2 regions of the Bacillus sp. FG16 genome follow, and region 2 is predicted to be linked to the other one. Evidence: a T-box and tRNA genes for the amino acid it is inferred to sense, from the RefSeq annotation. Region 2 holds a T-box; the other holds one or more tRNA genes.
The links. The T-box of region 2 lies ahead of argS (arginine--tRNA ligase). A T-box ahead of a tRNA ligase gene usually reads a tRNA of that ligase, here a tRNA-Arg.
Positions count from the first base shown of each region.

Region 1: it has a tRNA-Arg gene. The T-box ahead of argS (arginine--tRNA ligase) is inferred to sense a tRNA for this amino acid. The anticodon was not compared.

Region 1 covers NZ_JBMDKC010000021.1:7,897-21,403, forward strand. Annotated here, with positions in the region: gene ACODS7_RS10225 (MFS transporter) at 105-1,430, shown strand; gene racE (glutamate racemase) at 1,644-2,453, shown strand; gene gerM (spore germination protein GerM) at 2,638-3,687, shown strand; gene rph (ribonuclease PH) at 3,819-4,556, shown strand; gene ACODS7_RS10245 (XTP/dITP diphosphatase) at 4,568-5,176, shown strand; gene ACODS7_RS10250 (metallophosphoesterase) at 5,190-5,693, shown strand; tRNA gene ACODS7_RS10255 (tRNA-Gly) at 5,804-5,877, shown strand; tRNA gene ACODS7_RS10260 (tRNA-Arg) at 5,879-5,952, shown strand; gene ACODS7_RS10265 (hypothetical protein) at 6,430-6,630, shown strand; gene ACODS7_RS10270 (PH domain-containing protein) at 6,716-7,330, opposite strand; gene ACODS7_RS10275 (hypothetical protein) at 7,850-8,098, shown strand; gene ACODS7_RS10280 (hypothetical protein) at 8,296-9,294, shown strand; gene tig (trigger factor) at 9,604-10,881, shown strand; gene clpX (ATP-dependent protease ATP-binding subunit ClpX) at 11,146-12,405, shown strand; gene lonB (ATP-dependent protease LonB) at 12,512-13,507, shown strand, end outside.
Region 2 covers NZ_JBMDKC010000003.1:60,823-69,142, forward strand. Annotated here, with positions in the region: gene ACODS7_RS02295 (bacteriocin-processing peptidase family protein) at 1-3,722, opposite strand, end outside; gene ACODS7_RS02300 (class I SAM-dependent methyltransferase) at 4,039-4,917, opposite strand; gene argS (arginine--tRNA ligase) at 5,093-6,781, opposite strand; T-box leader at 6,826-7,039, opposite strand; gene ACODS7_RS02310 (class I SAM-dependent methyltransferase) at 7,080-7,856, opposite strand; gene ACODS7_RS02315 (BrxA/BrxB family bacilliredoxin) at 7,907-8,320, opposite strand, start outside.

The DNA of each region.
Region 1 (13,507 bases), on a different contig from region 2:
ATACATTTAATGAAGTTGTTTAGTGGTGATACAACATTTAAATAACTTCATTTTTTTATCAATAGTTTGACAGTTTTAAAATTGTAATCAGGAGAGTGTTACACATGGGGAAAGATATAAGTAACCATTCGAAATGGTTTGTTTTTACATTATGTTTTATTGTTTTGTTAGGACCGATGAACGCTGTGTTATTTAATGTAGCGCTAGAGGATATTGCTAATGATTTATCAATTAGTCAATCGAAAGTAAGTTGGGTTGTAGTAGGGTATTCTTTAGTCGTCGGTATTGGTTCGATGATATATGGAAAACTGGCTGATCGTTACAGTGTAAAAAGGCTATTAATTATTTCTATTATCATATTTGTAGCTGGTTCTATTGTTGGGTTTGTGAATCAATCTTATGAGATTATCATTTTCGCAAGGCTAGTGCAGGCGAGCGGAGGAGCAGCGTTTATTGCGCTTAGTATGATTGCGGTGGCTAAATTAGTTGCTCCAGCTAAAAAACCGGGTGCGTTAGCAATGATTAGTTCTTCTATTGCATTAGCGGTTGGTATTGGACCTTTAGTTGGTGGGGCAATTACAAATACGTTAGGGTGGCCGTATTTATTTTTATTTATGGTTATTTCAATGGTTGGTATTTTCTTGCTCGTAAAATTTATGCCAGAAGAGGTGCAACATACCGATGAAGTGTTCCACTTTGATTTCATTGGAGCATTTTTATTATTTGTATTGATTACGACCGTTTTATTAGGAGTGAATATTAATAGTTGGCTTTTTGTGTTATCTGTTGCTTTCCTATTTTTATTCAAGGCTCATATGAAGAGAGCAGAGTCGCCGTTTATTGATATTGAGTTGTTTACAAATAAACCATTACTGCGTTTAATAGCGGTCGGATTTATCATTAATGTGGCGTTATGTGCTAGTTTATTATTATTACCATTACTGTTAGGAAGAGGGCACGGAGTGTCTCCGTTCGTTATTGGAATTGTATTGTTTGTTGCATCTCTCTTTGGTATTGTATCTAGTTTTATTACCGGAAAAATTATTCCTGCGTTTGGGAATGTGAGGATGATGTATGTAGCGTCTGTAGTTATGATCATTGGCTTTTTGATTTTAGGGATTATTCCAGACGGGAACTTACTCTTTATTTTATTTGCGGTTATTTTAACATTTATGAGTTATTCGGCAATTCAAGTATCATTAAACACATTTATTCCGAAAACATTAAATCCAGCTAAAGTTGGAGTCGGCCTTGGTTTATATAATTTAATTAACTTTTTCGGTATGGCATTCGGGCCAGCTGTAGCGAGCAAAATTATGGAATCTACAAATAGTTATCGATTGAATTTTATTTTGATCGTCATTTTAATTTCTGTTCATTTCGTCTTATTAATGGGAATGTCTTCTTTTCAAAAAAAGATGGAGCAATGAATATGCACTTTATATAGAAGAAACCGACTTTCTTATAGAAGGTCGGTTATTTTTCTATCTTGCAAATTATGAAAAAAAGGAGCAAAATAAAAAAGGTCCTAGTCTATACATGGGCAAATGAAAATTTTCATACAGAAGCATTTGAAGTGAGCGAACTTAAAGTGTGTAAAATATAATGATAAACATAAAAGATGATGAATGAGAAAACGGGTGATGAAGTTGAATAGAGCAATCGGTGTTATCGATTCAGGAGTTGGCGGTTTAACAGTAGCGAAGGAATTAATTCGTCAGTTGCCGAAAGAACGTATCATATATTTAGGAGATACAGCACGTTGTCCTTATGGTCCGCGTTCTCGAGAAGAAGTGCGTCAATTTACGTGGGAAATGACGGAGCATTTACTAGATTTAAATATCAAAATGTTAGTTATTGCGTGTAATACAGCAACTGCGGTTGTATTAGAAGAGATGCAAAAACAATTACCAATTCCAGTAGTGGGAGTTATTCACCCAGGATCACGTACAGCTTTAAAAGTGACAAACACGTATCATGTTGGGATTATTGGAACGATTGGAACTGTGAAAAGTGGTGCATACGAAGAGGCGTTAAAGTCTATTAATAACCGTGTTATGGTAGAAAGTTTAGCTTGTCCACCTTTCGTTGAACTTGTAGAGAGTGGGAATTTCGAAAGTGAAATGGCGTATGAAGTTGTAAGAGAAACGCTGCAACCACTGAAAAGTACCGATATTGATACACTTATATTAGGGTGTACACACTATCCAATTTTAGGACCTGTTATTAAAAAAGTAATGGGAGATAAAGTACAACTAATTAGTTCTGGTGATGAAACAGCACGTGAAGTAAGTACAATCTTATATCATAGTAAAATGTTGAATGAAGGAGAAGAACAAAGCGATCATCTCTTCTTAACAACAGGAAAAATAGGCTTGTTTAAAGAAATTGCATCAAAATGGTTCGGTCAACCGATTGAAAATGTGAAGCATATTCATTTAGAAAAAGAATAATAGTAGAATTCATATAAGTGAGCTCCTGAGAAATCAGGAGTTTTTTTGTTTTATCTTGCTATTTGCTGGGCAGTTAGAACCTCCACTGATTAAAGTTTCACTTTATAAGAGGCACAGCTTGTTCTAAAATGTGAAACGGCTCGTATACATAATAGTACAAACTTAGATTTTAGGGGGGAATGGCATGCCTAAATCCACTTTTAAATGGGTTGTTGGTGCTACTGTGAGCGCTGTTTTACTAACAGGGTGTGGCTTTATAAATCAGGAGAAAGCAACTGAACAAATTGATCCGCCAAAACAAGTTACGTATACAGAGGGTGGGAAGAAAGAAGTAGCTAAAAAAGATAAGCAAGGGCAAATGGTAAATAGAGAACTATACCTTGTTGATAAAAATGGTTATGTTGTACCACAAACGTTAGCTATACCTACTCCGAAAGCAAATGAGACTGTGAAGCAAACGTTAGAATACCTTGTGAAAGATGGACCGGTAACGAATTTATTACCGAATGGGTTTCGTGCAGTCATTCCGGCGAATACAACGATGACTTTAGATTTGAAAAAGGATGGGACGGCAGTTATTGATTTCTCTAAAGAAATGAAAAACTATGCGAAAGAAGAAGAGCGTCAAATCATTGAATCTATAGCGTGGACGTTGACGCAATTTACAGAGATAAAACAAGTGCAGTTCCAAATAAATGGTGAGAAATTGGCGAAGATGCCGGTTGCTGGTACACCGCTTGGTGAAGGAGTGAGCCGTGCAAATGGTATTAACTTCGATGATGAACAAGTAGCAGATGTAACGAATACAAAACCAGTCACACTATATTTCATGGCGCAAAATAATAATAAACAGCAATACTACGTACCAGTCACACGCCGCGTTGCGGAAGGAAAAGAAAATGATTATGCAGCAATTATAGATGAACTTGTAAAAGGTCCGATTCATCAATCGCTCCTGAATGATTTTAATCCAGGCGTTAAGCTTATTACGAATCCGAAATTACAAGACGGAAATCTTACATTAAACTTTAATGAAAATATATTTGTAAACCCAGATAAAAATATGATTTCAAATTACGTATTGAAGTCGTTAGTTTTATCTTTAACAGAAAAGAAAGGTGTGAAAAATGTTTCTATTGAAGTGAATGGAAAAGCAAATCTTATAGATGAAAAGGGCGGAAAGTTAATAAAACCTGTAGATCGTCCAGAAAACGTGAATACAGGTAGTTTTTAATCTTGAATAATTTGATATACTTAAGTAAGAAAGGAGAATTGCTTTTTGGGTTCTCCTTCTTTTATTGTATACATATCATACATTTAAATTTGGCTATACTAACGAGTAGTAATTAAGAGGAGGTTATTTTTATGCGAGTAGATGGTAGAGAGAAAACAGAATTACGCCATATACATATTCATACGAATTATTTAAAACATCCAGAGGGATCTGTATTAATTGAAGTTGGGGATACAAAGGTGATTTGCTCAGCAACAATTGAAGAGCGTGTCCCGCCATTTATGCGTGGAGAAGGAAAAGGATGGGTAACAGCTGAATACGCGATGATTCCGCGTGCAACAGAACAACGTACAATTAGGGAGTCAAGCAAAGGGAAAGTAACAGGACGTACAATGGAAATTCAACGTCTAATTGGACGAGCATTACGTGCGGTAGTTGATTTAGAAGCGCTTGGCGAGAGAACAGTTTGGATTGACTGTGATGTTATCCAAGCAGATGGTGGAACGAGAACAGCGTCTATTACAGGTGCATATGTAGCGATGGTATTAGCTTTCGAGAAATTATTACAAGCAGAAAAAGTATCTAAAATTCCAGTAAAAGATTATTTAGCAGCAACGTCAGTAGGAATTGTTGAAGAGCAAGGTGTTGTTTTAGATTTAAACTATGCAGAAGATTCTAAAGCAGACGTTGATATGAACGTAATTATGACTGGAAAAGGCCAATTTGTTGAAGTGCAAGGAACTGGAGAAGAAGCGACGTTTAGTAGAGCGCAGTTAAATGAACTACTTGATGCTGCGGAAAAAGGTATTTTCCAACTGATTGATATGCAAAAAGAAGCTTTAGGTAACATCGTATCTCATATAGAGTAGAGGTGGAAAGTATGAAACAAGTTGTTGTAGCGACAAAAAATATGGGAAAAGTACGTGAGTTTACTGAGTTATTTGAGCGATTTGATTTAGAAGTGAAATCATTACACGATTTTCCTCATATTGAAGAAGTCGAAGAAACTGGTGAAACATTTGAAGAAAATGCGATCTTAAAAGCGGATAGTTTGAGTAGACAGTTGAATTCTATCGTAATTGCGGATGATTCGGGTCTTATTGTAGATGCTTTAAATGGAAAACCAGGAGTGTATTCAGCGCGTTTTGCTGGTGAACCGAAAAATGATCAAGCAAATATCGATAAAGTGTTACAAGAATTAAATGGTGTGGACTTTGAAAAGCGTAAAGCGCGTTTCTATTGTGCATTAGCAGTTGCTTTCCCTGAAGGTGATAAAAAGCCTGTCATTGTAAATGGGACATGTGAAGGATTTATTTTAGAACAACGCCGAGGAGAAAATGGTTTTGGATACGATCCGATCTTTTATGTGGAAGAATACAAAAAAGCAATGGCGGAATTAAGTTCAGATGAGAAAAATGCTATTAGCCACCGTGGCCGCGCTCTTCGTAAGTTAGAAGAAAAAATCCCGGAATGGTTTTTAGGAGAATAAGGGAGAGAGAATGATGAAAGCTTTAATCGTAAGCGATAGTCATAGCTCTGTGAAGGAATTACAGCAGTTGAAAGAGAAATATGAAGGGGAAGTAGACATCATGATTCATTGCGGTGATTCAGAGCTAACGCCTGCTCATGAAGAACTGCAAGGTTTCCATGTTGTAAAAGGAAACTGTGATTATACTAACTTTCAAGATGAAATTGTAACTGATGTAGATGGAATTCGCTTCTTAGTTGCGCATGGACATCGTCATAATGTGAAAATGACATTACAAACGCTAGCGTACCATGCTGAAGAAGTGGGAGCGCAAGTTGCATGCTTCGGACATTCTCACGTATTAGGTGCGGAATTAATCGACGGCGTTTTATTTATTAATCCAGGCAGTATTTTATTACCACGTCAGCGTGTAGAGAAGACATTTGCTTTATTAGAAATGGATGAAAATCAAATGGAAGTTCGTTTTGAAACACTAGACGGACAGCTAGTTGAACAAGCAGTTTTTAAAAGAGGATAAGAAAAATTATCCTCTTTTAAAAAAGGTGTTGACTTTATGTGTGGTTATACATATAATAAATATTGTCGATAGGGCAACGGCGCTAACGAAGAGAAAATAAAATAACATATGCGGGTGTAGTTTAGTGGTAAAACAAGAGCCTTCCAAGCTCTGGTCGAGAGTTCGATTCTCTTCACCCGCTCCATGTCCCAGTAGCTCAGCCGGATAGAGCATACGCCTTCTAAGCGTACGGTCGGGAGTTCGAATCTCTCCTGGGACGCTAACAAAACCTTGTTATCTTTTGATAACAAGGTTTTTTGTTTGTCTAAAAATTGATGTTTGGGTTATAAGTGTAGTTCATTCTTAATATCTGCGACCTTTCTTTCGATATTAAGCAGTTGCATATGTACTTCTTTTTCTTAAATAAAAAGAGCGCTGTTTATCCCGCATTAGCGGGCAGCCCGATTGGTGAGGGCTGATTAAAGTTTCACTTTATGCGCCCTGTTCCTCATATTTAATTTAAAGAATCAATAGGCTTATGGTGGAACTCAAATCAACATCCAGATTCTCCTAATTGTTCACTTACAATGTTATAAAAGTTTTTACCATTCTAGTGTGATTGAGTAGCGTTATCGGAACTTATCTCCGACGGTGTGTTACAATTAACCGAAGTGGAAAGCGAGGATCTCCAATTGACTGGACGTGTGATTGATTGGACAGTTTAAGAAGGTTGTATAAAAAGGGAGATGGCGCAAAGATGGCGAGATCAAACGAGAATAATTTAACGGAGAAATTGGCAGAAGGTCAACGGAAATATGGTGACGGCAACTTTACAGTACAGAACATCGGTGATGAAACTAACCCGAATTGGACTGTTGTAAAAAATGTGAGGAAGGGATCAGCAGGCATTCGCGAAGGAGAAGATATATTAAGACTGCGATCAAAATATATAAAATAGTACGGAAATGGGCGGAGCGGGAGTTCGAATCTCTCCTGGGACGGTAAGAAAACCTTGTTATCTTGTTGATAACAAGGTTTTTTGTTTAGTTATTAATAAACTTCTCAAATACAAAACCATAATCTTTCACATTATATTGTTTCTTCGTATCAACAAGCCAGTTAAAGGCGATCTCGTTCATCTCTTTAAATTGTTCTGCTAAGTTTACTTGTGCATTTGAAATACGGCTAAAAGCATTAGATGCCATATCTAAACTTTTATGTGCATATTGTAATGTAATGTCGTTGTCGTATGAAATTTCTTCGATTTTAAGTAAAGCTTTATATAAATCTTTTAATTCTTCAATATGTTTTTTATGAACATCAATTGAGTAATGCTCATCGCCCATTTGAAACTTAATTTCTACATCTAAATCAATCGTTCCTGCAGTTTCAAGTGCTACGTTTTTAATTTGATATTTACTATAGCTATAGCGGCGCAGTGTACGTTTTTTGCTTGTTGCGCTTGTACCGTCTAAGTGAATTAACCCTTTGTTTGTAAAGCAATATTCATCTGATTTCGATTTAATTAGAAAATAAATTTTCTCCCCATCTTCATGCATCACATAATCATCAGCATCGACCTTATCATAGTCTTTAGGTGTAATGACAGAACCTACATCGCTTAGTCCTAATACATCTGCCGCCATTTTTTTAAACATATATAATCCCCCTTGTAAATTAAATTCTTAATTGTACAAAAATATATTAACATGATTTTCATCCTTTGTTTTCTTGTAATACGAAAATATCTGAAGGTAAGTTAAGAAAAGTAATGAATAATTATTTTGATCCTAAATTATTTAGTAAATCTATTAGTTTAAGAATCGATTCGCCGAAAAATAACTAAGAGAAAAAAGTTAATTTTACAAGTGATTATAGAGGAATTCCGTGAAAGCACCTCAAGCGATATGAGGTGTTTTTAAATCTCTTTTTGAAATCTTACAATTCTGTAAGGTAACTGTAAGGTAGTTCGATGGTAAGAAACTGCTAATCTTTTATAATGAAGATAACAACGATAAAACGAGGAGGAAGAAATGATGAAAGGATTAGTTGTAACGGGCTTAACGGTTGCTTTTGGATTTGTAGCGTATGAGAAATTAACGTATGTAGTTGATGTTGTGAAACATTTGATCGCTTAGAGAAAACAGCTATGAGAGGGAAAGGGAATGAGTGAATGAATGGAATGGTTATTTGGAATTATAGGTACTTGTAGTGTAGTGTTATTGTTCTTTGTCCCAAGTGGTATACTTAGTTCGACAACAAGTTTGTTCTTCTTAAGTTTGTTTGCTTGTACGATGCTTATTATTATGTTTTTAATGAAGCGAAGTAAACCAATCTTCTATTTTAGCATGATTGTTATGGCAATTATTGTTCTCCAAATTATTACCCTTGTAATATACCCCACAATTATAAAAGCTTTCCATTAATGATGAATCCTCTGCGCTTGTTGCTGGGGATTTTTATTTGTACAATTTTAATTTTTAGTAGAAATTTATTCGTATTGGAATGTAAAAATTAAATATTTTCATATTCCAAACAAATAGTTTAGGGATGTTGTGTTCTCATTACGCATTTGATATATTTACTTTGAACATAATTAAAATCAAGAAAAAGAGGCGGACGTATGGATAAAAAAGAAAATACGGTCGTATTGTTTCCGCAACTATCAGAGCGCTATATTGATGAAGGTTTTTTAGCGCTGAAAGAGCGGGAATTCGAAGATGCATTGCGTTGCTTTGAAATATTACGTCAGTATAATGCGGAAACGGAACAAACGGAATTAGCTTCAGTTATTTGTTTACTCGAATTAAAACGTATGGAAGAAGCGAAAGACAAATGTGAACAGTTGCTTAAAACAGGAGTTGTCTTATTTGGTGATATTCTTGAAACGTACGTAACTATTTTAGTTCAAACAAATGATTATGAAGGTGTTATTGAAACTGTTGAAAAGGTTTTACAAACGAAAGATATAATGCCTGATCAAAAGGAAAAATTAGCGCAGCTTGCTTTATTTGCAGAAGGTATGCTAAATGAGGGAGACGCATCGCTAGTGGATTCAAATTTTGAATTGGAAGAGTTTACTAATGAAATTTTTGGAGAAAACTTTGGACAGAAGCTAAGAGCGATTCAGCGACTTTCGTTAAAAGACTTAGATCTTGCATTACCTGTTTTAAAGAAATTTTTAATAGACGAAGAGCAGCACCCCTATTTGAAAACTTCTATTTTGTATAAAATGATAGAAAGTCAGGTAGAAGAAGAAATAGAGGTAGAAAAGTTTGGAAATACGATTAAGGTGATTCCAGCATTTACAGGTCATAATGAGGAGCAATCCAATAACATTATACATAAATTATCAAGCCGATTAGAGCAAAATTATCCCGATATATTTGAAGCAATGGTTACATATTGGAAAGAGTTGCAAATTAGCATTTTCCCATTCGCTCTATTAATGGATAAAGAAGAGATTTGGTCAGCTGTTTTAGAGAGAATTGGAAGAAAGCGTTTCGGATTGGCTATAGATGAAGAAGAGCTTATGGCAGCATATAATATCGAATTGGAAGAGTTTCATATTGCCTATCAATGGTTATTACGTGTTGAAAGAGAAGGATATTTGCCCGTATAATTATGAAAAAGAATCGTTCAGTTCTTGAAACGAGCATATTCTATGTTATAATGTAAGGGTTGCAAAAGGCAGAAATCTGCCTGTTTGTAAGAGAAGAGAAGTGTAATTCTCTTACTTAATATGTTTCATATTATTCTCGAACAAAATATACCGTAGTTGTCTTCTGGGCAATTAGTAGATTGGAACATTATATCTGAAAGCTTTTGCTAGAGGATTATTTGTGTATTTGTTATTTCAAAAAAGAGATAATGAAGATCTTAATCTATAGAGGTATGTGCATACATTATTATAGTTGGAGGGAAAGAATAAATGTCTACAAAATGGGAAAAATTAGAAGGTAACGTTGGCGTTTTAACAATCGAAGTTGATGCTAAAGAAGTAAACAACTCTATCGACGCTGCGTTCAAAAAAGTAGTAAAAACAATTAACGTACCAGGTTTCCGTAAAGGAAAAATGCCTCGTCCATTATTCGAACAACGCTTTGGTATTGAATCTTTATACCAAGATGCTTTAGATATCATTTTACCAAAAGCATACGGTGAAGCGATTGAAGAAGCTGGTATCTTCCCAGTTGATCATCCTGAAATCGACATCGAGAAGTTCGAAAAAAATACTAACCTTATCTTCACTGCAAAAGTTACAGTGAAACCTGAAGTTAAATTAGGTGAGTACAAAGGTTTAGCAGTAGAAAAAGTTGAAACAACTGTAACTGACGAAGATGTAGAGAACGAATTAAAATCTTTACAAGAGCGTCAAGCTGAACTAGTTGTTAAAGAAGAAGGAACTGTTGGAAACGGTGATACAGCTGTAATCGACTTCGAAGGTTTCGTTGATGGCGAAGCATTTGAAGGCGGAAAAGGCGAAAACTACTCTCTAGCAATCGGTTCTGGTACATTCATCCCAGGTTTCGAAGAGCAAGTAATCGGTCTTAAATCTGGTGAGTCTAAAGACGTTGAAGTATCATTCCCAGAAGAGTACCATGCTGCTGAATTAGCTGGCAAACCAGCAACATTCAAAGTAACAATTCACGAAATCAAAACAAAAGAACTTCCTGAGTTAAACGACGAGTTCGCTAAAGAAGCTGACGAAGAAGTTGCAACTCTTGATGAATTAAAAGCAAAACTTCGCACAAACTTAGAAGAAGGCAAAAAGCACGAAGCTGAGCACAAAGTACGTGACGAAGTAGTAGAATTAGCTGCTGCTAACGCTGAAATCGAAATTCCAGAAGCTATGATCAACACTGAGTTAGATCGTATGGTTCGTGAATTCGAGCAACGTTTAAGCCAACAAGGTATGAACCTTGAGCTTTACTACCAATTCACAGGTACTGACGCTGACAAATTAAAAGAGCAAATGAAAGAAGATGCACAAAAACGTGTAAGAATCAATCTTGTTCTTGAAGCTATCATTGAAGCTGAAAACATCGAAGTTACTGAAGAAGAAGTAACTGCAGAAGTTGAAAAAATGGCTGAAATGTACGGTATGCCAGTAGACGCTATCAAGCAAGCTCTTGGAAGCGTAGACGCTTTAGCTGAAGATCTTAAAGTACGTAAAGCTGTAGACTTCTTAGTAGAAAACGCTGCATAATAAAATAACAAGGCACGATTTTAATCGTGCCTTGTTTTATAAATATAGAAATATATTTATAAAACTTTTCGATGGAGAAGGAAAAGTTCCTTTACAAGTCGAATATACATATTTCAAAAGTTTTAAAATTTTTTTATTTGTACATAACTAGTCATATTATTTGTATTTCTCGCCACGTAGTGACATAATATGTATTTACATACGATACATTTATCGTGTACATACGAAGGCAAGAGGTTAGCACTTTGTAAGGGGTGTGAAAATATGTTTAAATTTAATGATGAAAAAGGGCAATTAAAATGTTCTTTCTGTGGTAAAACACAAACGCAAGTTCGAAAGTTAGTGGCAGGTCCAGGTGTTTACATTTGTGACGAGTGTATCGAACTTTGTACTGAAATTGTACAAGAGGAGCTTGCGAAGGACGAAGAAGTAGAATTCAAAGATGTACCGAAACCGGTAGAAATTCGTGAAATCTTAGATGAGTATGTCATCGGGCAAGATAGCGCGAAAAAAGCACTAGCGGTAGCGGTATATAACCATTACAAACGCATTAATTCTAACAGCAAAATTGATGATGTAGAATTAGCGAAGAGTAATATCGCACTTATCGGGCCAACAGGTAGTGGTAAAACATTACTGGCACAAACGTTAGCGCGTATTTTAAATGTTCCATTTGCAATCGCGGACGCAACATCTTTAACAGAAGCTGGATATGTTGGGGAAGATGTAGAAAATATCTTACTAAAATTAATTCAAGCAGCTGATTATGATGTAGAGAAAGCGGAAAAAGGAATCATTTATATTGATGAGATTGATAAAGTGGCACGTAAGTCCGAAAATCCATCAATTACACGTGATGTATCTGGTGAAGGTGTGCAGCAGGCACTTCTGAAAATTTTAGAGGGTACTGTAGCAAGTGTTCCACCTCAAGGTGGTCGTAAGCATCCGCACCAAGAGTTTATTCAAATTGATACAACGAACATCTTATTCATTTGTGGTGGAGCGTTTGATGGCATTGAGCCGATTATTAAACGTCGTCTTGGTGAAAAAGTAATTGGATTTGGTTCTGAGAAGAAAAATGCTGATGTAAATGAGAAGCATGTTTTATCTCACGTATTACCAGAAGATCTTTTAAGATTTGGTTTAATTCCAGAGTTTATCGGTCGTCTTCCAGTTATTGCGAACCTAGAGCCACTTGATGAAGATGCTCTTGTTGATATTTTAACGAAACCGAAAAATGCACTTGTTAAGCAATTCCAAAAACTATTGGAGCTTGACGATGTTGAGTTAGAGTTTGAAGAAGGTGCACTAATCGAAATTGCGAAAAAAGCAATTGAACGTAAAACGGGTGCTCGTGGACTTCGTTCTATTATTGAAGGCTTAATGCTTGATGTAATGTTCGAACTTCCATCTCGTAAAGATATCGAGAAGTGTATTCTTACAAAAGAAACAGTAGCTGATAATGAGCCGCCAAAATTGGTGTTACAAGACGGTACTGTACTTGATACAAAAACATCTGCATAATGCGAAAGGGAAACAGCAATTTTTATAATTGCTGTTTTTCTTTATGTTTAGCTATGTTCCTCCGCGGAAATACTAAGAGATAAAATATTGCGGGAGGAAATAAATAATGAGCTGGACAAATATATTTTTAGTTGTTCAACTTGTTTTTGGTGTAATTGTCGGATTGTATTTCTGGCATTTACTTCGAAATCAACGAACACAAAAAGTTTCAATTGATCGAGAATCGAAAAAAGAATTAGAACAGCTTCGTAAAATGCGTGAGATTTCTTTAACAGAGCCGCTAGCAGAAAAGGTGCGTCCTACATCCTTTTTAGATATTGTAGGGCAAGAGGACGGGATTAAGTCGTTAAAAGCGGCTCTTTGTGGTCCGAATCCGCAACATGTAATCATATATGGCCCGCCAGGTGTTGGGAAAACAGCGGCAGCACGTCTTGTATTAGAAGAAGCGAAACGAAATCCTAAATCTCCATTTCGTACGAATGCAACATTTATTGAACTTGATGCGACGACAGCTCGGTTTGATGAACGTGGTATCGCAGACCCTTTAATTGGTTCGGTGCATGATCCGATTTATCAAGGTGCTGGGGCGATGGGGCAAGCAGGTATTCCGCAACCGAAAAAAGGTGCTGTAACAGATGCGCATGGTGGTATTTTGTTTATTGATGAGATTGGTGAACTCCATCCGATTCAAATGAACAAAATGTTAAAGGTGTTAGAAGATCGAAAAGTATTTTTAGAAAGTGCGTACTATAGTGAAGAAAATACGATGATCCCAACATATATACATGATATTTTTCAAAAAGGCTTACCGGCAGATTTTCGCTTAGTTGGAGCAACGACACGTTCGCCAGAGGAAATTCCTCCTGCTATTCGGTCACGTTGCTTAGAAGTATTTTTCCGTGAATTAGATACGGAAGAAATTCAAAAAGTAGCGAAAAATGCCGCGGAAAAAGTAGAAATGCAAATAGGTGAAAATGGTATTGAAATGATTGGGATGTATGCAAGAAATGGACGAGAAGCGATTAATCTTGTGCAAATCTCTGCTGGTATGGCGATAAATGAAGAACGTTCTTTCATTAAAGATGAAGATATAGAGTGGGTT
Region 2 (8,320 bases):
AGTTCTCGAACCATTTGCTTCGTTAATTCCAAAGCATCTCTTAACATATCTTCTTCCTCGCACTCAACGAAAAGATTTACAAGTTGCTTCGCTACTTCATAATCCCATTTATTTTCTAGTGACGTGTGCAGAATCTCTATCGCTTCTTTATTCATCTCTACATTCTCATAAAATAGCGCAAATCGCTGTGCTGCCATACTATTTTTCGGATTTAACTTTAAAGAGATTTCATATAAATCAATTATCATAGTAACCATTGAAATTTCTTTCGCACGATTTTTCATACGATAAAAAGCTCTCGTAATGATAGATCGTTTCGGCTGTTCATGCAGCTGGCGTTCAATCCATATTTCCGTAACCGCAGCTGCAGCATACATGAATGCTGTACTTCTTTCTGCTTTTTTCACCTTTAACGTATGAAGAAAATCTCGTATGTTAGACAATTTTTTATGTTGCTCTACTGCTTTTACATAAACATCAAATATACGTTCATTATCAAAATCTTTTTGTATTACTTTCATTGCAACTTCAATTGCTTTTACATTTCTTTTTTTCACTAATACTTTTGCATAATGATATAGAACTTCTATATGCTCACCATCTAATTGTAGTGCGTATTCAATCTGTGCTTGTTCTTTATCTATTTCATTCATCGCTCCGTACACATATGCAATCGCATCTAAACGCCATATTTCAGGTACTTCTTCCTCTAATTGTTCTAGTTCAGTCAGCAATTCTTCCTGAAGATTCATATCTACTGAAAGCTGTGCCAAATATTCCATATTAATATGCAACGGCTCTTCCTTCATCGCCTGAACCATATGACTTTGTTCTTTAGAACGGTTTTCTTCTTTTTCGTATATTTCCGCAAGCTGTAAATGTACACCTACGAAATTCCCATCAAGCTCTAAACATGTTTCATACGCTTGTTTTGCTTCCGTCAATTGCCCTAATGCCATAAGTGTTTCACCAATTCGGTAATACGGTAATGCCGTTTCCTTTTGTTCTATCGCCTTATTATATCTTTTCATCGCTTGGCCGTACTGTCCAATAGATTCATATAAAATACCTGCATAACAACCGTACTCACTTACTTCATTTCTTTCTTTGTGTAAAGTTCTTAAAAACGCTATACCTCGTTGTACAAATTCCGTTCCTTTAATTCGATTCACATATTCATCTAACGCACTTGCTACATTATAATCGCTTTTCTTTATACCATTTTCTAACTTAGATAGCGCTACTTTAAACCCTTCTTCATTTCCACCAAGTTCAAGTTCAGCATCCCATAAAACCATTCCTGCATTCATGAGGAAATCTTGGCTCTTTTCAATTTGCTTCTCAAGACCAAGAATGTATTCTTTTGCTTCCTTGTATTGTTCTCTTGCCATATACACTTGTGTAAGTCCGAAGTGAGAATAAACATCCTCATCGTTTTCTTCTAAAGCACGCTTATACAATACTTCTGCTTCTTCCAAGCTATCATTTTGAAAATGATAGTCACCTAATTTTACGTAAAGAGGTGCTTTATCATCACAATTCTCAATACCGTTTAATAAAATTTCTTTCGTACTTTCCTCATCCTTCAAATCAGATTCGTATATTTCCGAAAGTTTCGTATAAATGTAAGGTGCATTACTATCCAAATGAATCGCTACTTTAAGCCCTTTTATTGCTAAATATAATTTTCCTAGTTGATGTGCACATCTCGCTCGTTCATACCATACATGTGCTTCATATTTATACTCTTTTAACAAGTCATTAAAGATTTCATATGCTTCTTCATATCTTTCTAAATCTATTAATATTAAACCGTGATTCGTTAAAGTGAACCTTTCAGGACTGCGCTCTAACGCAACTTGTGAATATTGCAATGCTTTTTCAGATTGATCAATATACATATAGGATAAAGCAAGAAAACTCCAAGCAATAGGCTGATCTGCGTCTAATTGTAACGATGAACGAAAGCTTGAAATCGCTTCTATATAACTTTCCTGCTCAAAAGCATATCTTCCGTTTATTAAATGATATAAAGCACGATTATTTTTCTTCTCAACGCTTGTCAGCATTTGCTCCGCTTTCTCTACTTCCTGAAGACGAATAAAACACTGTGCACCATGCAATTTAACAAAGTCCGAGTTCGGAAACTTTTCCATTAACTTATCGATACAATATAAAATAAATTCTTTATCTACTTCGACATCTAAGTGCTTTATCGTATATAACCACGTATTTGGATTATCGCTCGTTTCTTTTAAAAATTGTACTAAGTTACTAATTCCCTCTTTATCCTGTTCATCTAAATGATCCGTAAGAGAAAAAATAGATTTAAAATAACGATTTTCTTCCTCACTTAGAAACGCTAGTTGCGCCTTCTTTTCTTTCGGAACAAACGTGATTGCTAAACAGCCTGTATAACGATATTTTTCTTGTAATTTACTATATTCCACAAGAACTGGTTCTATAAAGTTTGGATCTTGAACATAGAAAGCTTGCAATGTATCATCATATCCAGATAGAACTTGTACGTGTGAAGCATGCTCAATATCTATACTTAATAAAACAGGAATTCCTTCATCAATCAGTCTCTTATAATTCTCTTCATTCCCTTTAAAATAACGATAGTCATAACCTAATTCTTCTAAATAAGAAACAGTATCTGAAAACTTTGATCCTGTCATATCAAAAATAAACTCTGCTATTTCATCTTGTGTACGTGTCTCTCCCCATATACGCAACATCATCTCTAAACTTGTCGGAACACAATAATTATCCTTTTGTACAATAGGAACTATCGGCAAGTGAACCTTTTTTCCATCCGGATTTTTTTCTAAATTATGATATAAAGATTCTTTTAAACTCTTTTCTTCTTTTAATAGCTTTTGTAAATCTGCAAATTTATTCATTTTGTACAGCGCTTCTGCACGTAAATGTACAAAGTAAGTGTTATAAGCATGATATGGCAGCTGAGTATTTATGTTATCTATTACCGCTAACATCTCTTCATATTGCTCTAAATCTAATAAATACTTTACCTTCTCAAAATGAAAATATGGTACTTGTGGGAACTTTACAATCGCATCATCAATTAACTGTAGCGCGCGTTTTTGTTCCCCTTTATTCGCATACAATTGTGATAATAAATAGGTAGATAACTCTTCACAATCTTCATGCTGCATGCCAGCAATAAATTGTTCTTCCGCTTTCTCCCATTCGCCTGTATGCATATAAACGTAGCCCCATTTATCAAACACTACGCGCGTACTGTACTCCTCTGCTTTTTGCATATACATTAGCGCTTCTTCGTTTCTTTTCATTTCTAAAAGACATCGTACTAACGTAAAATATGTTTTCGCTAAAAAATCGGCATCTATTTCTTCTTTATTGCTCTCTTCTAAAGTTTCTTTTAACAGCTGCTCTGCTTCAAGAATTTTCCGCTCATCAATTAACTCATCACAATATAAAGAGAGCGTTCTCATATTTGGGAATTTTTTATAAGCGTAGCGAATGAGGAATGAACTGTATTGGTGCATAAGCCCTTCATCAGTAAGACGAATTAATATGTCAAACTCCTTATGCGAAGGAATATTAGCAAGCCACTTCTTCACATAGGATAAAGTATTCGTTTCTTTTATATATGCAATTTCATTATTTATTTTCTGTAATCCGTCTACAAATCTCTTATCTTTCAAACACGCTTCTAACTGCTTAAAATCTAGCATGCATTCACCTCGAATTTATATTTAAACTGCTACTTGCTTAGATTTTACACACCATATAGTATGTATTCAACTAAAATCTCTTATAATGGATGGTATTAATTAATATTATTCAAATTTATAACAAAATATAGTAAAAATGATTATTTTTCTCCGTATTTTGTTTAATTATATGGAATAACGTAACATGCGGTTTTTATCTTGTAGAAGCTGAAATCAGTACATAAAATTATATTGGCGATAATTCAAATATATCGGCGATTATATGTCGAATATCGACTTATCGACATTAAACGTCAATTCTTATATATCATATCTTTTAACATACTATATCACCAAATGTAATTTTCATATTCGGAGCATACACTAAAGAAGAATGCACATGAAATATTTTATAAAATCGTAGTTCAGCTTCATATTGAGTTAGCGCATTATCATATGTTAATCCTCTGTCTATTAAACGTTCTATAAATTGCTGCTTATCACCTGGATTCCCTGCAATCCCCTCTTCTTTTAATGAATGATACAAACTTTGTTTATCATTATGGTGCATATTAGAATCTAAAAAGTTCACTTTATCACTTACTCTACACTCAATATTTTTCACACCTAATTCACTTAAATACATCGGTATTTTCATACCAATATTTCCATCTTTTCCACTCCTCTGCGTGTCACTTTCAAATAAATTCTGCAAAATGCCTAGCTGGATAATTTCCGATTGGTTCTCTCCATCCAACGTGTATGAAGACATATTTGATATCCAATGTGGTTCAAAACAGATTATTTTCCCGCCACTTTTAACTGAATGAATCATTTTTTGTAGCATCGTTTTTGGTGAACTCATATGTAATAAGAAGGCATGACAAATTGCTATATCGTATGTATCGTTCAATTCAATTTCTATAGCATCTCCCTCCAGAAATTCTGACTCGTACGGAAGTAAACGAAACAACTCTCTCGCTTCAGCTAATAATGTTTCTCCACTATCAATGCCTGTATACTTTGATCCTTCTGGAAGTAAAGGCATTAATAATAAGCCTAAATAACCATACCCACAACCGTAATCAACAATATGTACGGGCTTAGTAATCTTCCAAACCATATTTACTAAAAAGCGGACATAATCGTCGTTGTAATATAAATCTCTTGTGTTTTTTAAATACGTTAGTTTACTGTTCCAATCGTACGTTTCCAAGTTCAACGCCTCCTTTTTATATATGACATTACAATTCTCCATTTAATACGGACATTCCTACACCTGAAACAACTCTATAAAAGTTTAGATTTAATAAAATAAAACTTCTACTTTCACATTTTCTATGAAAATAAATAGGCATACATATCTACTACGATACGTATACCTATTTGTTTTACATCTCCTCAGGAGCATCCACCCCAAGTAGACGTAATCCTTCTTTTAATACAACTGTCACAGCATACACTAATGCCAGTCTACTGTCTTTCTCTCCGTTCTCTTCTAATATACGAACATTACCGTAATATTTATTGAACGATTGTGCTACATCTAATACATATTTCGAAATAATCGATGGCTCATTTTTATTGAAAGCTGCTTCAATTACTTGTGGGAATTTGTTTAGTAATTTTACGACACTCCAGCTATGGTCGTCTTTTAAAGCAAACGTACATGTTTCAAATTCTACACTTTCTTTTCTTAAAATAGAGCAAGCACGTGCATGTGTGTACTGTACGTACGGGCCTGTTTCTCCTTCAAATTTCAGCATGTTTTCTAATGAGAATTCAATATTGTGCATACGCTCATTTTTTAAATCGTGGAAAATAACTGCCCCTACACCGACTTGCTTTGCTACTACTTCTTTTTGTTTTAAGTTTGGATTTTTCTCTTCAATATTTTGTTTTGCAAGTTCGATTGCTTCCTCAAGTACTTCTTCAAGTAAAATAACTCTTCCTTTACGTGTCGACATTTTCTTACCGTCTTTTAATATGAAGCCAAACGGTACGTGTTCCATACCATCAACCCAAGTGTAGCCAAGTTTTTTTAATACAGTGAAAAATTGATTGAAATGTAAGCTTTGTTCTGGGCCAACAACATATAGCGCTTTATCAAATCCATAAGTGTTTTGACGATATAAAGCAGCCGTTAAGTCACGCGTTGCATAAATCGTCGCACCATCTGACTTTCTAATTAAGCATGGCGGCATACCTTCTTCTTCTAAATTAACGACTAATGCGCCTTCTGATTCTTCCAGTAAGTCGTGCTCTTCTAAAATCCCAATAAAGTCTTCCATTTTATCATTATAGAAAGCTTCGCCTTGAAAATTAGTAAATTCCACACCGAGAAGTTCATAAATACGAGAAAATTCTTTAAGGGACTCATGACGGAACCAATTCCAAAGCTCTACCGCTTCTTCATCACCTTCTTCTAATTTCTTAAACCAAGCACGTCCTTCTTCTTCTAATTCATCATTCTCTTTTACTTCTACATGAAACTGAACATATAACTTAAATAGCTCACGTATTGGATCCTCTTTCACCACTGCTTCATTTCCCCATTTTTTATAAGCCGTAATTAACTTTCCAAACTGTGTTCCCCAATCCCCTATATAATTAATTCCTACAACTTCATAGCCACATTTTTCAGCGATATGTCTCAGTGAATTTCCAATCATTGTAGAACGTAAATGCCCCATTGAAAAAGGTTTCGCGATATTAGGAGAAGAATAATCGATAACTACTGTTTTTTCACATCCAAAGTGATTTTGACCGTACTCTTCTTTCTCAGCTAAAATTTTCTTTAATACTTCATCACTTACAGTTTCACGATTATAAAATACATTTACATAAGGACCAACGGCTTCTACTTTTGTAAAGAACGGATCATTTAACTTCTCCGCCACTTCCTTTGCGATAATAGCTGGTGCTTTTTTATATTGCTTCGCTAATGAAAAACATGGGAACGCTGCATCTCCAAATTCATCTTGTTTCGGTGTTTCGATTAAATCTAAAATTTGATTTTGCGTTAATTCATTTACAAAAATATTCGATAAACTTTTCGCAAACTGTGTTTTATATTCCATACTACAACCTCCTTATTTTTTAAACACAAAAAACTCGTCTCTAAAAAAGAGACGAGTTTGAACCCGTGGTACCACCCTTGTTGTTCGTTACGAACCACTTTCCCGTTTATAACGAGGACAGGGGGCCTCGGCTTTCTCTACTATTCGTTCAAGAAGCATCTCCGAAGTGCGCTTCATCTTTTCTTCCGTACTAGGCTCACACCATCCCTAGCTCGCTTTCCTTCTAAAAAAGATTACTCTCTTCATCACAGACAGTATATTTAATTAATTATTGCTTATTATACATCTTTTCAAACAATTAGCAAGGGCCAATTACACCAAAGTGAAACTTAGCACTTTTTCTTTTGTATACGTGAAAATTGTGTTTTTCAAATCTAGAACTACGGAAATGATCTTTTAATACGACACGCTTTCTCGCCACTCGCTTCGCCTCCGCAATTGTTTCGTCAGTAATATCATGATACAAAGCGAAATGTTTTAACCCTTTAATTCCGTCAGATTCTATGACAGTTTCTTCAAACATCGGATCAAGGTAAACGACATCGTAACTATTGTCTTTACATTGCGCTAAAAATGAAAAATGCTCCGTTTGCTTTACATTAATTCGTTGCATTGCCTCATCAATTTCAGAAACGGATGAAGACCATGTTTTCAAACCATTCCTCATGATATAAGCCATATATTCGTTGCCTTCAAGTCCTGTTACTGTTCCACTTTCACCAACAACATAACTAGCTACAATACTATCTGATGCCATGCCGAGCGTACAATCTAACACTGTCATTCCGCTCTCTAATTTAGCAGCTTGTACAAACGGATCGTGCTCTCCACGCATTAACCTTTTTACACGAAACATCGCTGAGTTCGGATGAAAGAAAAATGATTCTTCCGTACCTTTCGGATAAATAGCTAATCGGTTCTTTCCTACGACAAGTACATCTTGTTCATACTGCTCATGTAATTTATGCACTGGTATATCATTACGTGAAATGAAAGAACGATTTAATTCTTCCGCTACCCTTTTTGCATATGCTGTCATTTCTTTATTTGTTCTTCCTGCTGTTGTTACTATCATTCTTTCACCTCTATATAAAGAAAAGAGGGAGATTTACTCTCCCCCTTCTTTTAGCAATTCTTTTCGAAAGCTTGCTCTAAGTTCGTAATAATTTCGTCCATAGTTGCACCTTCAATTTCATGACGGTGAATGAAGTGAACAACTTCTTTTCCTTTTAATAATGCCATAGATGGTGAAGATGGAGGAATTTCTCCGAAGTATTCACGCATTTTTGCAGTAGCATCTTTATCTTGACCTGCAAATACAGTTACAAGATGATCAGGTTGTTTTTCAGCACGAACAACCGCTTGACCTGCTGATGGACGTGCTAAACCAGCTGCACAACCACAAACAGAGTTTACAACTACTAAAGTTGTACCTGATGTATTTTCCATAAATTCTGTTACAGCTTCTTCTGTAGTTAACTCTTCAAACCCAGAACGCACTAACTCTTGGCGCATTGGGATTACCATTTGGCGCATGTA